One region of the Fundidesulfovibrio butyratiphilus genome, then DNA from elsewhere that is predicted to be linked to it. Evidence: predicted binding sites of a transcription regulator. Region 1 holds the regulator's gene; the other holds the start of a gene.

Region 1 (7,479 bases):
GGGCCAACGTCCCTGCCGGCCGCCACGCCTGGCGACTTGGACGCGACACGACGCCATGGCCGCAAGAACCGACTGCAAAACGGCTCGTGGGGAACCGAAAAACGGCTACCGACCGGCCTTGTCCTTTCTTCGGGCCGCGAAGAAGCGGCTCAGCGTCGCCCCGCACTCCTGGGCCAGCACGCCTTCCAGCACCGGAAAGCGGTGATTGAGAAAGGGCAGGGCGGTTCCCTCAAGATTCGAGACCACAGCCCCGGCCTTTCTATCGCGCGCTCCGAACACCAGGGCGCCGATACGGGCGTGGACCATGGCCCCCAGGCACATGAGGCAGGGCTCCAGCGTCACAACCAGAATCGTCCCGCCCAGGCGGTAGTTACCAAGCTCTCTGGCTCCCCGGCGCAACGCCAGCACCTCGGCATGGGCCGTGGGGTCGCACTCGCTCAAGGGAGCATTGTGCGCCGTGGCCAACACCCGGCCGCTCGCGGCCTCCAGAAGAGCCGCGCCAACCGGAGCCTCGCCCGTCAGCGTGGCCTTGCGCGCTTCGCCCAAGGCCACGTCCATGACCTGTCGCCAGGACGAAAACCCCGGCGGCGGCCGGTCCGGACAAAGCGTCAGAGCGGGGCAGGAGGGCATGGGGTCTCCGTTGGAAGAGAAGATGATGATAAAGAGAAAGAGAAGAGAAGACGCCTCCGGCGGCCAGGGGCGCCGCCCCTGAACCCCGCTGGGGGCGAAGCTCGCCCCCAGGCCCCCGAGACTGGCGGCGTCGCTTTTGGGCCGGCCAAAGCCCGACCCAAAAGCGACGCCGCCGACATGCAAACGTCAGACGTCAGGATCACCCACGCGTCTTCAAGCTTGGCGCAGACGAAGACCAGCCGCCACGCACCCGGGGATTCCAAAGGGGGTCACCCCCTTTGGCCGCCGGAGGCGTTTCTTGCCCCCCACGCGCCGACGCATACAATCATGGTATGCGCCCGGCCGACTCCTCCGCGCAACGCGTTTACGCGCCGGCCTTCAAATACCGGACTCCGTTTTCCAGGATGGCGATACCCAGGGGCGAAGTGTTCTCTCCCCGGCTCCAGCCCGGATGGTTGGAGGGATGGTTGAAGGCCTCCGGGTGGGGCATAAGCCCCAGGATGCGCCCGGTGGGATCGGTGAGCCCAGCGATGGCCAGAGGCGAACCGTTGGGATTGGCCGGATACGCCTGGGTGGGCTCGCCCGCCTCGTCGGCGTATTGCAGGGCGTACAGGTTGCCGGCCACTATTTCGTCCAGCACGGCCTGGTTTTCCGGAATGATCTTGCCCTCGCCGTGACGCACGGGCAGGTCGAGTCCGGAAAGGCCCCTGGTGAACACGCAGGGGCTTTGCCCGTTGACGCGCATGCGCACCCAACGGTCCTCGAACCGGCCGGAATCGTTGTTGGAAAGCGTGACCTGGCGTTCGAAGTAGCGTCCGCCCAGGGCGGGAAGAAGCCCCAGTTTGACAAGCAACTGGAAGCCGTTGCAAATGCCGAGGATCAGACCGCCCTCGTCGAAAAACGATCGCAACTGATCCAGCAGGGACTCGCCCGTGGCGGTGGCGGCGTATTTCCAGCGGATGGCCCCGGCCTGGCCCGCGCCCAGATCGTCGCCGTCGAGAAATCCGCCGGGAAAAATGAGAAAATTATAACCGGGGAGTTTGACCCTCCCGGCCGTGATATCGGAGAAAAAAACGATGTCCGTCTGGTCGGAACCGGCCAGATTCGCCGCATGGGCGGACTCCACTTCGCAGTTGGTGCCGTAGCCGGTGATGACCAGGGTCTTGACTTGGGCCATGAAGGGTCTCCATCGATTCTTGAAAAAATCGCCTCAAGCGCTTAGATGAACCCCTGGACAATACGTGCCCCTGGCCGCTTGGTCAACACGGCCGGGGTTTTCCTATTTTTTCAGCATACCACGCCCCAGGAGGGTAAGCCATGCGCACCAAGTTCATTTTCGTTACCGGAGGGGTGTTGTCCTCCCTGGGCAAGGGCCTCGCCGCGGCCTCCATCGGCGCGTTGCTCCAGGCCCGGGGCCTCAAGGTGACCATCCAGAAGCTCGACCCCTACATCAACGTCGACCCCGGCACCATGAATCCCTTTCAGCATGGCGAGGTGTACGTCACCGACGACGGGGCGGAAACCGACCTGGACCTCGGCCACTACGAACGCTTTCTCGGCGTGGTGATGAGCCAGAACAACAATTTCACCTCCGGGCGCATCTACAACACCGTCATCCAGAAAGAGCGCCGGGGCGATTACCTGGGCGGCACCGTGCAGGTGATTCCCCACATCACCGACGAAATCAAACGCTGCATCCTCGGCGTGGCCAAGGACGAAGACGTGGCCATCATCGAAATCGGCGGCACCGTGGGCGACATCGAAGGCCAACCGTTTCTGGAGGCCATCCGCCAATTGCGCAGCGAGCTGGGCAAGGACAACGTGCTCTACATCCACCTGACCCTGGTGCCGTACCTGCGCGTGGCCGGAGAGCTCAAGACCAAGCCCACCCAGCACAGCGTCAAGGAGCTGCGCTCCATCGGCATTCAGCCGGACATCATTCTCTGCCGCTCGGAAATCGAACTGGACTCCTCGATCAAGAGCAAGGTGGCCCTTTTTTGCAACGTGGACCCGGACGCCGTGTTCAGTTGCGTGGACGTGGGCAACATCTACGAACTGCCGCTCAAGCTCTATGCCGAGGGCGTGGACCAAAAAATCGCCATTCTCCTGCGCCTGCCCGCCAAAAACGCCCAGCTCGACAGTTGGAAGCAACTCGCCGTCAGCCTCACCGGCCCCAAGGGAGAAGTCTCCATAGGCATCGTGGGCAAGTACGTGGACCTCAAGGAAGCCTACAAAAGCCTGCACGAAGCCCTGGTGCACGGCGGGGCGGCCAACGAGTCGCGCGTGAGCCTGTCCTACGTCAATTCCGAGGAGGTCACCCCGGAAAACGTGGCCCAACGCCTGGCCGGGCTCGACGGCATCCTGGTGCCGGGCGGCTTCGGTTCGCGCGGCGTGGAAGGCAAGATCGCAGCCATAAACTACGCCCGGGTGAACAAGATTCCGTATTTCGGCATCTGCTTGGGCATGCAGTTGGCCTGTATCGAATACGCCCGCAACGTGCTCGGCCTGCCCGAAGCCAACTCCGAGGAATTCAACCGGCAGACGCCCGACCCGGTCATCTACCTCATGCGGGAGTGGTACGACTTCCGCACCAAGCAGATCGAACGCCGCGACCCCAACTGCGACAAGGGCGGCACCATGCGCCTGGGAGCCTACCCCTGCGTGTTGCGCCCCGGCACAAAGGCCATGGAAGCCTACGGCCAGGAACGCATCGAGGAACGCCATCGCCATCGCTTCGAATTCAACAAGGCCTATTTCGAGGTCTTCGAAAAGGGCGGCATGGTGTTTTCCGGCCTTTCGCCCGACGAGGCCCTGGTGGAGATCGTCGAACTGCCCGAACACCCCTGGTTTCTGGGCTGTCAGTTCCATCCCGAATTCAAGTCCAACCCCATGCGGCCCCACCCGCTGTTCCGCGAATTCATCAAGGCGGCCATCGCCAAACGCAAGGGACAATGAGGCGTCCGCTACGTCCCGGCGAAGTGACGGCCAGAGCGCTTCGCCGGGCCCGGTCGGTCAGATTGCTGGTGCTCGACGCGGACGGCGTGCTGACCAACAACGCCCTCTACGCGGGACTGGCCCCGGAAAACGACCTCAAACGCCTGGCCATTGAAGACGGCATGGGCGTAAAGCTGGCCCAGGCCGCGGACATTGAAGTGGCGGTGCTCTCTGGGCTGGGCAATCCCCAGGTGCGCCGACGCATGGAAGAACTTGGCGTCAAGGACTTTCAGGGCGGTCACCTGTCCAAGGCCCCACTTTTTCAAGCGATGCTTGAAGAACGTGGCCTCGCGCCGGAGCAGGCCGCCTTTATGGGCGACGACTGGCTGGACGCCTCGGCGTTGCGCCGGGCGGGATTGGCGCTCACCGTGGCCGGAGCGCAGCCCGAAATCTTGCGTTTGGCGCACTGGATGTCCGCCTGTCCCGGAGGCGCCGGGGCGGTGCGCCAGGCCATCCGGTTTCTGCTCATGGCCCAGGGAAAGCGCGACCCCCTGTGGCGGCGCTGGCTTGACGACTGACGCCGGCAAAAGAGCAAGAGAACAGGCGCGTTCAGCTCCCGGGAATGCCGCTGTCTTTCTGGCGTGTTGGGACTTTTTATTTCGTCCAACAGCCTGTGAATGCACGGCATGTCTTGCTACTTCGGCTTATTGATGGCATACTGTCCTTGTCGAGGCGACATTTCGGCATTTTTTTTGCTAGTCGAATTCCTTTTCTTGTGAAATTTCGACGAATTCGACACGACAACCGGGAGACATGACTCGAAATGGCTTTGGAGCTCAGACAGCAACTCAAGCTATCCCAACAGTTGGTCATGACGCCGCAGTTGCAGCAGGCCATCAAGCTGCTGCAGCTTTCCCGTCTGGAACTGGTGGAGACCGTCCAGCAGGAATTGCTGGAAAATCCGTTGCTTGAGGAATCGCTGATTGAGGACGAGCACCCGGAACCCACCATAGCCGAAGAGCTCAAGGCCCCGGAGTCCAACCGCGAAGAGGCCGAAATGCAGCGCGAGCTGCAAAAAACGGCCGAGTGGGACGACTACATCGGCGATTTCGCGTCCACCAGCCGCCAAGCCACCACCCGGGAATACGAAGCCCCGGAAGACGGCGTTTCCTTCGAGGCCAGACTCTCCGGGCGCACCTCGCTGGAAGGGCATCTCTCCTGGCAGATCAGCCTTTCGGCCCTAAACGAGCAGGAACGCCACATCGCCGAAACCATTGTCGGCAACCTGAACTCCACCGGCTACCTGCAGGCCAGCGCCGAGGAACTCGCCCAGGACACCGGAGCCTCCCCGGAAGAGGTGGAACGCGTGCTCAAGGTGGTGCAGCATTTCGATCCCGTGGGCGTGGCCAGCCGCACTCCGCGCGAATGCCTGCGGGTCCAGCTCGACTTTCTGGGCTACGAAGATCCCATTCTGCTCTCCCTGGTGGACGAACACCTCGAAGACCTGGAAAAGAAGCGCTACAAGGCCCTGGCCAAGAAGTTCAAGATCACCTTCGAAGACATCCGCGAGTATCTGGACATCATCGTGTCCCTCGACCCCATGCCCGGGGCGAGCTTCAGTTCCGCGGACCCGGTGTACGTCAGTCCCGACGCCTACGTGTACAAGTACGGCGAAGATTTCGTCATCGTTCTCAACGAAGACGGATTGCCCAAACTGCAACTTTCGCCGTATTATATGGAAGATGTCAGCCGTTGCGGGCAGGGCAAGGACAAGGACTACCTGCAAGACAAGATGCGCTCGGCCATGTGGCTCATGAAGAGCCTGTACCAGCGCCAACGCACGCTCTTCAAGGTGCTGGAGAGCATAGTGAAATTTCAGCGGGAATTCTTCGAACACGGAGTGAGCAAGCTGCGCCCGCTCATTCTCAAGGACGTGGCCGAGGACATCGGCATGCACGAGTCCACGGTCAGCCGCATCACCACGAGCAAGTACGTGGCCACTCCGCACGGAATCTACGAACTCAAGTTCTTTTTCAATTCGGCGCTCGGTCTGGACGACGGAACAAGCGTGGGCTCCGAGTCGGTCAAGGCTCTCATCAAGCAGCTCATCGGCGCGGAAGACCCCAAAAAGCCCATCAGCGACGAACAGATCGCCGACATCCTCAAGGAAAAGCTGCAGGTGAACATCGCCCGCCGCACCGTGGCCAAATACCGCATGGCCATGGGGATCGAGTCGTCATCCAAGCGCAAGGCCGTCTTGTAAACGCCGCGTCGCGCGGCATTATTCCGGAGGTTTCCCATGAACATCGCTTTCAACTTCAAGAATTTCGAGCCGTCTCCGGGTCTACGTGACTATGCGCTCAAGCGCTTCGAGAAACTTCCGAAATACATCAGCAATTCCGACCACGCCGAAGTGGTCGTCACCTTGCAGGTGGAAAAGACCCGCCAGATCGTGGACGTAGTGATCAGCGCCGACTTCCTGCACATTTCGGCCCATGAGGAATCGGAGGACATGTACTCCACCATCGACCTCATCACCGACAAGCTCGAAGCCCAGATTCGCAAGTTCCGCGACAAAATGAAGGACCGCCGCAAGGCCGCGGCCGGCGTCCGCCTGGACGTGGTTTCCATCACCGAAACCCCTGAAGGGCGCACCCACGCCATCGTGGAGTCGGACAACTTCTCGCCCAAGCCCATGCCCGTTGAAGAGGCCGCTGAACAGCTTGGGGTGGTGAAGGAGGGCTTTTTGGTGTTCATCAACGCCGAGACGGACCGCGTGAACGTGATCCACAGGATGAAAAATGGCGATTACGGCCTGATCGACCCTGGGGTGGTCGTCTAGATGCGCCTGGCGGACTACCTTCGCCAGGAATTCGTCCTGGACGATCTCAAGGCGCAAAACAAGGAAGACGTGCTGGCCGAGCTGGTGGCGCCGTTGGGCGCGCACTGGCCCGACCTGGATTTGGCCAAGGCCAAGCGCGTCCTGCTCGACCGTGAGAACCTGGGCACGACCGGCATCGGCGACGGCGTGGCCATTCCCCACGGCAAGCTCGAAGCCCTGAGCGAGATCGTCATTGTCGTGGGCCGAAGCCTTGGAGGCGTGGACTTCGAGGCCCTGGACCACAAACCCTGTCGCATATTTTTTCTGGTGCTGGCCCCGGAACACGTGGCCGGGCAGCACTTGCGGATTCTGGCCCAGATTTCGCGCCTGTTGTCGGATGAAAGTTTCAGGCGCGGCTTTCTGGAGGCCCCGGACAGGCAGTCCCTGTGGGAGCTTCTTTCCAGCCATGCCTGAGGGGTTCCAGGCTTGAGACGGTCACACAACTATCCAATTCCCCGCCAGGACCAACCTGGCGGGGAATTGTCATGAGAGGGGAGGGGAGATGAGCGACTCGGGCGCGCATCCGCCGGTGGTCATTATCACCGGCCTCTCGGGTTCCGGGAAATCGACGGCCATCAACGTCTTCGAAGACCTGGGCTACTTCTGTGTGGACGGGCTGCCGGCCAGCCTCATGCCCAAGCTGATCAGCCTGTTCAAAGGGCAGGGGGCCAATCGGTACAGAGGCCTGGCCCTGGGCATGGACCTGCGCCAGATAGACTTCACCACCGACTGGCGGGACGTGCTCAACGAATTGGAGCGGGCCGGGGTGCATGTGCAAATCGTGTTCGTGGACGCCTCCACAGCGGAAATCACCCGCCGCTACGCCACCACCCGCCGTCCGCATCCCTTCGAGGCGGAAGGGTATGGCCTGGGGGAGGCCATCGAGGAAGAACGCCGCCGCATGGCCCCGTTGCACGCCCTGGCCGATCTGGTGATGGACACGACGGACTTTTCCGTGCACGATTTGCGTCGGCACCTTCAGGAAAAATGGCGCTTTCTGGAAGGCCAAGCCCGGGCCATGCGGGTGCATATCA
Region 2 (7,479 bases), 1.2 Mb from region 1:
GGCCTTCGTGCTCGGCTGCATGCTGGCCGGAATCACAGGGGCCATGAGCGCTCCCTTCCTCAACACCTGGAACTCCCGTCAGGGCACCTTCGACGCCTCCGTCGGGGCCTTGGCGTACGTGCTCATCGGCGGAGGCCGGTCCAAATGGGGACCGCTCCTGGGCGCGGCCCTTCTGGTCAGCCTGCCCGAGGTGCTCCGCCCCCTCAAGGATTCGCGCATGATCCTGAACGGCCTGGTGCTCGTGCTCGCCTGCGTCTACCTGCCTCGCGGCCTGGCCGGACTCTTTGAAAAACGAGGGCGGTCGTGAACGTCGACGCTCCGGTGCTCGAAGTCCACGGCCTGACCAAGCTTTTCGGCGGGCTCGCGGCCGTGGTCCAGGTGGAATTTTCCATCCGGCAGGGCGAAATTTTCGGCCTGATCGGCCCCAACGGCGCGGGCAAGACCACACTCTTCAACATGCTCACCGGCATCACCCGCCCCACCAAGGGCACGGTGCGCTTTCTCGGCCGCAACGTCACCGGACGCTCCCCGGAACGCATCGCCCTCATGGGCATGGCCCGAACCTTTCAAAACATCCGCCTCTTCGGCCAGATGAGCGTGCTCGACAACGTGCGCGTCCCCCTGCACGCCGCGGCCGGCGTGAGCCTGTGGCAGGCTCTTTCCGGCCTTGGCGGCTCGGCCCGCAAGGAGGCCTACGCCCTCAAGCGCGCCTGGAAACTGCTCAAACTCTGCGGTCTGGCCGACCGGGCCCACGACACGGCCGCCAGCCTGCCCTACGGCGCCAGGCGCATGCTGGAAATCGCCCGCGCCCTGGCCCTTTCGCCCAAGCTCCTGCTGCTGGACGAACCCGCCGCCGGCATGAATCCCACCGAAAAAACCGATCTGGCCGCCTTCATCGCCGACATTCGGGACCGTTTCGACCTGACGGTGCTGCTCATCGAACACAACGTGCCCCTGGTCATGGGGCTGTGCCAGCGCGTGGGGGTGCTCAACTTCGGCCAACTGCTGGCCCTGGGATCGGCGGAAGAGGTGCGAAACGACCCGGACGTGGTGGAAGCCTATCTGGGAGCCGAGCATGCTTGAGCTCGAAAACGTCACCCTGGCCTACGGCGCGGTCGTGGCCGTGCGCGAGGTCAGCCTGCGGGTGGACCAGGGCGAAATCGTCACCCTGATCGGACCCAACGGCGCAGGCAAGACCACTCTGCTGCGGGCCATCTCGGGACTCATGGCCCCGGTCTCGGGAACCATCCGCTTTCTCGACCAGGATACGGCCGGCCTGACCCCGGACAAACTCGTGCGACGCGGCCTGGCCCACTGTCCCGAAGGACGCCAAGTGCTGGCCCGGCAAAACGTGCGCGACAACCTGGAACTCGGGGCCTACGCGCGAAACGACCGCCACGCCATCCGCCAGGACATCGAACGCATGTTCGCCCTCTTCCCTAGGCTGCGCGAGCGCGCCGGACAAATGGCCGGCACCCTCTCCGGCGGCGAACAGCAAATGCTCGCCATCGCGCGCGCCCTCATGAGCCGGCCCAAGCTCCTGTTGCTCGACGAACCCAGCCTCGGCCTGGCCCCCATCGTGGTGCGCGAAATATTTCACATCATCGAAAGCGTCAACCGCGAAGGCGCCACCGTACTGCTCGTGGAACAAAACGCCCACCTCGCCATGCGCGCCGCCCACCGCGCCTACGTGCTCGAAGCCGGAACCGTCGTCGCCTCGGGCGACGCCAAGGTCATGGCAGGCGATGAGCGGGTGAGAAAAGCGTATCTGGGGTGAGGAGAAAAGCGAAGAGTAAAGAAGGGAAGAGAAGAGAGAAGCCTGGGGAGGCCCCTCCTCCCTCAAAAACTTTTTCATGGCTTGCCAAGCGGCGCCGCCTCCTTCGACCCAAAGCCAGACAAACAAAAAAAGAGCCCAACAAGCGCTCCTTCTTTCGCCAGCACACGCTCAAAGCAACAATTTCAAAACGGTTGAACCCGGCCCCCGAACAATCCGCCCGGAGACCCCCTCCACGCTCCCTCCCCCCCAAGCCTAACGTTTTTGGGGGAAGGGGAGGTCTGGAGGGGAAACCCCCTTTGTTCACATGGGGGTTTCCCCTCCAGTCTTTGCCTTTTCTTCTCTTCCCTTCCTACTCGACTTCCCTCACGCCTTTCCCAAGTACGCGGCGATCATGGCGTCGTAGGCCGAGGTGAGGGCGAAAGTGCGGGCGGCCATGGTTTGGCGCAGGTCGAGGGGGGCCTGCATGGCGTTCGCCTTGAGGGCGGCGACCACCTCGGGGTAGTATTGGGTGGCGGGAACGACCAGCACGGAGTGGAAGTTCTTGGCCGAGGCGCGCAGCATGGTGGGTCCGCCGATGTCGATCTGTTCGACGGCGGTTTTAAGGTCGGCGTTGGCGGCCTGGGCTTTGGCGAAGTCGTAGAGGTTGACGCAGACAAGGTCGATGGGGGCGAGTCCGAACCGGGTCAGGGTGGCGAGGTGTTCGGGATCGTCCTTGTCGGCCAGGATGGGTCCATGAATGTGGGGGTGCAGCGTTTTGACCCGTCCACCCAGCATTTCGGGAAATCCCGTCAGGGAATCGACGGCGGTGACGGGCAATCCGGCCGCGGTAAGTTGGGCTTTGGTGCCCCCTGTGGAAATGAGTTCTACCCCGTTTTCGTTCAGAAATTTGGCGAAATCGGGCAAACCGCTCTTGTCGGTCACGGACAGGACAGCCCTGCGAATAGGCAACAGTTGCATTGGCGAGCCTCGTTTTTGAGCCAGCCAGTGCCAAAAATGCCCACGCTTGGCAACCCCGGTATCCGTCCTCCCCGTAAATTGAATTTGGTTTCCGGTCCGGTCGCCGGGAGCGTGCCGGACCGGAAACCAATGGGGGAGGGGAGATTTGGAAAAATATGTTCGTCAGGCCGCCTTGGCCGCCAGATGCTCCTTGAGCTCCACGGCGCAGGTGTTGGCCGGATCGTGTTCGAGAATGCGTTCGAGATGGACCTTGGCCTCGGCCACGCGTCCCAGAGTGACCAGACACCCGGCCAGGGAATAGCGAATCTCGTGCTTGAGCGGATCAATGGCCAAGTAATCTTCCAGATGGCCAAGCACCTGCTCCACCCTCCCCAGGGCGTGGGCCAACCGAATGAGGCTGTAGAGCGCCACCAGGTTTTCCGGGTTCTTCACCAGGGCTTGGCGAAAGTGGACAAAGGCGTTGTCATGGTCGCCCTTTTCCATTTCGATGAGCGCCATGCCGGAAAGGGAACGGTCATCGCTGTCGATGGCGGCCGCGCCCCTGTAGAAATCCAGCGCCAAATCGAGCTCCCCCCGGTGCACCGATATGGTGGCCAGGCCGAGATACGGTTCGGGATGCCTGTCGCCCGAACCCATGGCCTTGCGATAGTACTCTTCCGACCTGTCCAAGTCGCCCATGTACAGGTAGCATTCGCCGAGTTCCTTGTTGATTTCGTAGTCCAGGTTGCCGCTCATTGGGTGTCCCCTTTCGTGCGTGGGCGCCGGGCCTGATCTGCCTTGGCTTGACGTCCGTTTCGCTGCATTGCGCGGGGAGGCCCCTCCTGGTCCTCCCTCTCCCCGTTTCACCGCCGCGGGCCGTTGTGTCCCTCCCGGGGACCGGCGACGCAGGCGATTTTCGCTTAGCAAAGCCTGTGCCAAGCCCCGAAACAGGCAATTTTAGCCGGTTGGGCGGGCCCATTCCGAAGTCTCTCCCGCCGAAACCTTGTCGCTTCCGCATCACAAGATAATTTTTCATTCCAGCGAGTTACACTCATGGAATGGTTATTGCTTTCTTCCTTCGCGCAAGCGGATGCCGCCAAGCATTCGGGCGGGAAAAAACAGCCGCCAAGCAAGGAGCCAGGCCATGTCGAACATTTTCGGACCCAACACAGCGCTTATCGCCAAAGTCATGGATATGCGCCTGGAGCGTCAAAACCTTGTCATGTCCAACCTGGCCAACATCAATGTGCCCAACTACAAGGCGCGCTCCCTGGAATTCGAATCCGAGCTCCAGACCGCTCTCGGAACCGGCATCCGGGACGAACTCACCCGCACCAATCGCCGGCACGTGCCCACGCCCTTCAATGTCGAAAAGTTTTCCGGGGACGTGCTCAGGGAATTCAAGCCCCGCACCATATACGGCCAGGATTCCGTGGACCTGGACAAGGAAATGGCCACCATGGCCAAGAACTCCCTCATGTACAACGCCCTGACCACGGTGGTGAAGTCGGGTTTTGAAGGCATTCAAAAGGTCATCACCGAAGGAGGCAAGTAACCATGGATTTCATGACCGCCCTCGACATAGGCGCTTCGGGCCTTTCGGCCCAGCGCACCTATATGAACGTCGTTTCCATGAACCTGGCCAACGCCAAGACCAGCAAGACCATGGACGGACAAGGCCCCTACCAGCGCAAGTCCGTGGCCATGAAGACCACCAAGCTCGACAACGCCTTCACCAAGGCCATGCGCAGCGCCATGGACGACGAGATGGCCGGCGTGCGGGTGACCGGCATCGTCAACGACACCCGCCCCCCCAAGCAGGTCTACGAGCCCGGGCACCCCGACGCGGATCAGAACGGCTACGTGCAGTACCCCGACATCAACGTCGTGGAAGAAATGACCAACATGATCTCGGCCAGCCGCTCGTACGAGGCCAACACCTCCACCATCAACACCGTCAAGGCCATGTACAACAAGGCCCTTGAAATCGGACGCTAAGGAGAACCGCCATGGCCATCAACCCCATCGCCATGAACGCCTATCGCACCGCCATGATGCAGGGCGGACTCGCCCAGGGTCAGGCCGTGGACTCCATGGTCTCCAAGAGCCTGGGGACCGGAAAGACCCAGGACGGCGGCTTCATGAACGCGCTCAAGAACTCGCTTTCCGAAGTCAACGCCCAGCAGGCCAAGAAGGACAACATGGTCGAGGCCTTCGCCTCGGGCGAGAATCAGAACGTGCACGAACTGATGATCCAGTTGCAAAAGGCCGGACTGGCCATGAACATGACCACCGCCGTTCGCGGCAAGGTGCTCGACATGTACAAGGAACTGGTGAAGATGCCGTTCTAGGCGCCAGCCGACGCATCCACCCGGTGAAACGGGGCTCGCCCGCCCCCCGCCCGATCACGAGAAAAGACCCAGGAGCTTCGCCATGCCTCAACTCGTCAAGACCCTTTGGGACCAGGCCACCCGATTCTGGTCGGGACGCACCCTGGCCCAGCGCACGCTTTTCGCCGGCATGGCCGCGAGCGTTCTGGCCGCGTTCATTCTCATGATCGTGTGGCTCAACCAGCCGGAATACAAGGTCCTTTTCTCCAAGCTCTCCCAGGACGACGCCAACCGCGTGGTGGAAACCCTGCGGGCCAACAAGATTCCCTTCCGCCTGGAAGACGGCGGAGCCACGGTGCTCGTGCCCGTGGACAAGGTGAGCGAAACCCGCCTGCGCATCGCGGGTGAAGGCAAGCTGCGCGGCGCGGGCCTGGGCTTCGAGGTGTTCGACGAAGCCAAGGTGGGCCAGACCGATTTCGTGCAGCGCATCAACTACCAGCGGGCCTTGCAGGGCGAGTTGGCCCGCACCATTTCCGAATTTCCCCCGGTGGAACGCGCCAGGGTTCACCTGGTGCTGCCCCAGAAGAGCCTGTTCATCGAGGAGCAGCGCAAGCCCAGCGCCTCGGTGGTGCTCACGCTCAAGAACGGAGCCAAGCTCGAACCCAAGCAGTTGCAGGGCATCGTCAATTTCGTGGCCATGAGCGTCGAGGGCCTGGACCCCAGCCGCGTCACCATCACGGACACCACGGGGCGCATTCTCGTCCAGCCCAAGGACGGCACTTCGGTGGACGGCATGACCACCACCCAGTTCGAGTTCAAGAACACCTACCAGAACGCCCTGGAGACCAAGATCGAAGACCTGCTGACCCCCATCGTGGGCGGAGGCAAGGCCATCGCCAAGGTCACGGCCAAGCTGGACTTCGCCCAGCGCACCACGCGCCGCCAGAGCTTCGATCCCAACGTCACCGTGGTCCGCTCCGAGCAGCGCACGGAGTCCTCCACCACCAACAAGTCCAGCGTGGACGGCGCGGTGCCCGAGACGAACTTCCGGGCCGACGGCTTCTCCGGCACCCAGGCCAAGAACGACTCCAGCCAGGAATCGCGCTCCACCAACTACGAGATCAACAGCGAAGAGCAGAACATCGTCTCCCCCACCGGGGAGTTGCAGCGCTTAAGCGTTGCGGTTATCGTGGACTACGTTCAGGACCCCAACAGCAAGGAAACGAAGTATATTCCCCGCAGCGCCGAAGAACTCGCGCGCATCAAGCAGGCCGTGTCCGGCGCGGTGGGAATCGACGAAAAGCGCGGCGACACGCTGGAAGTGAGCTGCATGTCGTTTGGCGAACGTAAGCTGCTGGCCGAGCCGAGCCTGTCCCAGACCATGCTGGAATACGCCCAGCGCCTGGGCAAGCCCTTCCTGAACGGTGTGCTGGTGTTCCTCTTCCTGCTCCTGGTGGTGCGGCCGGTGGTGATGGCGCTCATCCGGCCCCGGGTCAGCCGCGAAGAGGTGGAAGCCCTCTCCCGTCTGCCGGAGGCCGAACGTCGCATCGCCCTGGCCGAGCCGGAAGAAGAGGAAACCGAACTGTTGGAAATCTCCAAGCGCCTGGAAAACGCCAAGACCCTGGCGCAACAGCTCTTCGAGGCCAACACCGAACAGGCCATAACGGTTCTGCGCGGCTGGCTGAAGCAGGAGGCCTCCTAGTCCATGGACCTGACCGGACCGCAAAAGACCGCCGTCTTGTGCCTCGCCCTCGGGGACAAGTTCTGCTCCGAAGTGTTCAAACGCATGGACCGGGGCGAAATCGCCCGAATCTCCAAGGCCATGCTGGAAATCGACACCGTGGAGAAGGAAAATATCGAGGAAGTGCTCAAGGAATTCAACGAGTCCATGCAGTTCGGTCAGGAAATGCTGGTGGGCGGGGCCGAGACGGTCAAGCGCATGCTGGCCAAGTCCCTCGATTCGGACACGGCCAAGTACATCCTCGACTCCCTGGAGATATCCTCCGGCCCCATTCCCTTCCAGGAACTGGAAAACGTCTCGCCGCGCATCCTGGCCCAGATTCTGCGCAACGAACACCCGCAGACCCTGGCGCTCATTCTCGGCCACCTGCACTCGGACCAGGCGGCGGAACTCTTGCAGAACCTGCCCACGGGCGTGCGGGCCGAGGTGCTCATGCGCCTGGCCAAGCTGGAGGCCGTGGCCGAAGAAATGCTCATGGAAGTGGACAAGGTGTTGCAAAACCAGCTCATCGCCATGGGCGGAAAGGAAGGCAAGAAGGTGGGCGGCATCCCGGCGGTGGCGGAAATCCTCAACTCCGTGGACCGCGCCACCGAGGAAGAGGTGCTCTCGGAAATCGAAGAAGAATCCGCCCAGATGGCCGAAGACATCCGCAACCTCATGTTCGTGTTCGAAGACATCAAGGCCCTGGACGACCG

The links. Region 1 encodes sigma-54, which starts transcription at its own class of promoters, with help from an activator protein. Its sites were predicted from a motif close to CTGGCACGGNNNNTGCTT; they were not measured.
Region 2: flgB (flagellar basal body rod protein FlgB) is a predicted target of sigma-54. The motif match lies at 3,767-3,784, and genes of this name have one in related genera.

What each region holds. Positions count from the first base shown of each region.
Region 1 covers NZ_BAAHXA010000001.1:195,991-203,469, reverse strand. Annotated here, with positions in the region: gene tadA (tRNA adenosine(34) deaminase TadA) at 106-630, opposite strand; gene ACYQ01_RS00950 (phosphoribosylformylglycinamidine synthase subunit PurQ) at 995-1,807, opposite strand; gene pyrG (CTP synthase) at 1,948-3,585, shown strand; gene ACYQ01_RS00940 (KdsC family phosphatase) at 3,582-4,142, shown strand; gene rpoN (RNA polymerase factor sigma-54) at 4,388-5,827, shown strand; gene hpf (ribosome hibernation-promoting factor, HPF/YfiA family) at 5,864-6,406, shown strand; gene ACYQ01_RS00925 (PTS sugar transporter subunit IIA) at 6,407-6,859, shown strand; gene rapZ (RNase adapter RapZ) at 6,948-7,479, shown strand, end outside.
Region 2 covers NZ_BAAHXA010000001.1:1,350,777-1,358,255, forward strand. Annotated here, with positions in the region: gene ACYQ01_RS06380 (branched-chain amino acid ABC transporter permease) at 1-307, shown strand, start outside; gene ACYQ01_RS06385 (ABC transporter ATP-binding protein) at 304-1,083, shown strand; gene ACYQ01_RS06390 (ABC transporter ATP-binding protein) at 1,076-1,777, shown strand; gene ACYQ01_RS06395 (IMP cyclohydrolase) at 2,141-2,734, opposite strand; gene ACYQ01_RS06400 (tetratricopeptide repeat protein) at 2,897-3,469, opposite strand; gene flgB (flagellar basal body rod protein FlgB) at 3,858-4,268, shown strand; gene flgC (flagellar basal body rod protein FlgC) at 4,271-4,711, shown strand; gene fliE (flagellar hook-basal body complex protein FliE) at 4,723-5,064, shown strand; gene fliF (flagellar basal-body MS-ring/collar protein FliF) at 5,147-6,745, shown strand; gene fliG (flagellar motor switch protein FliG) at 6,749-7,479, shown strand, end outside.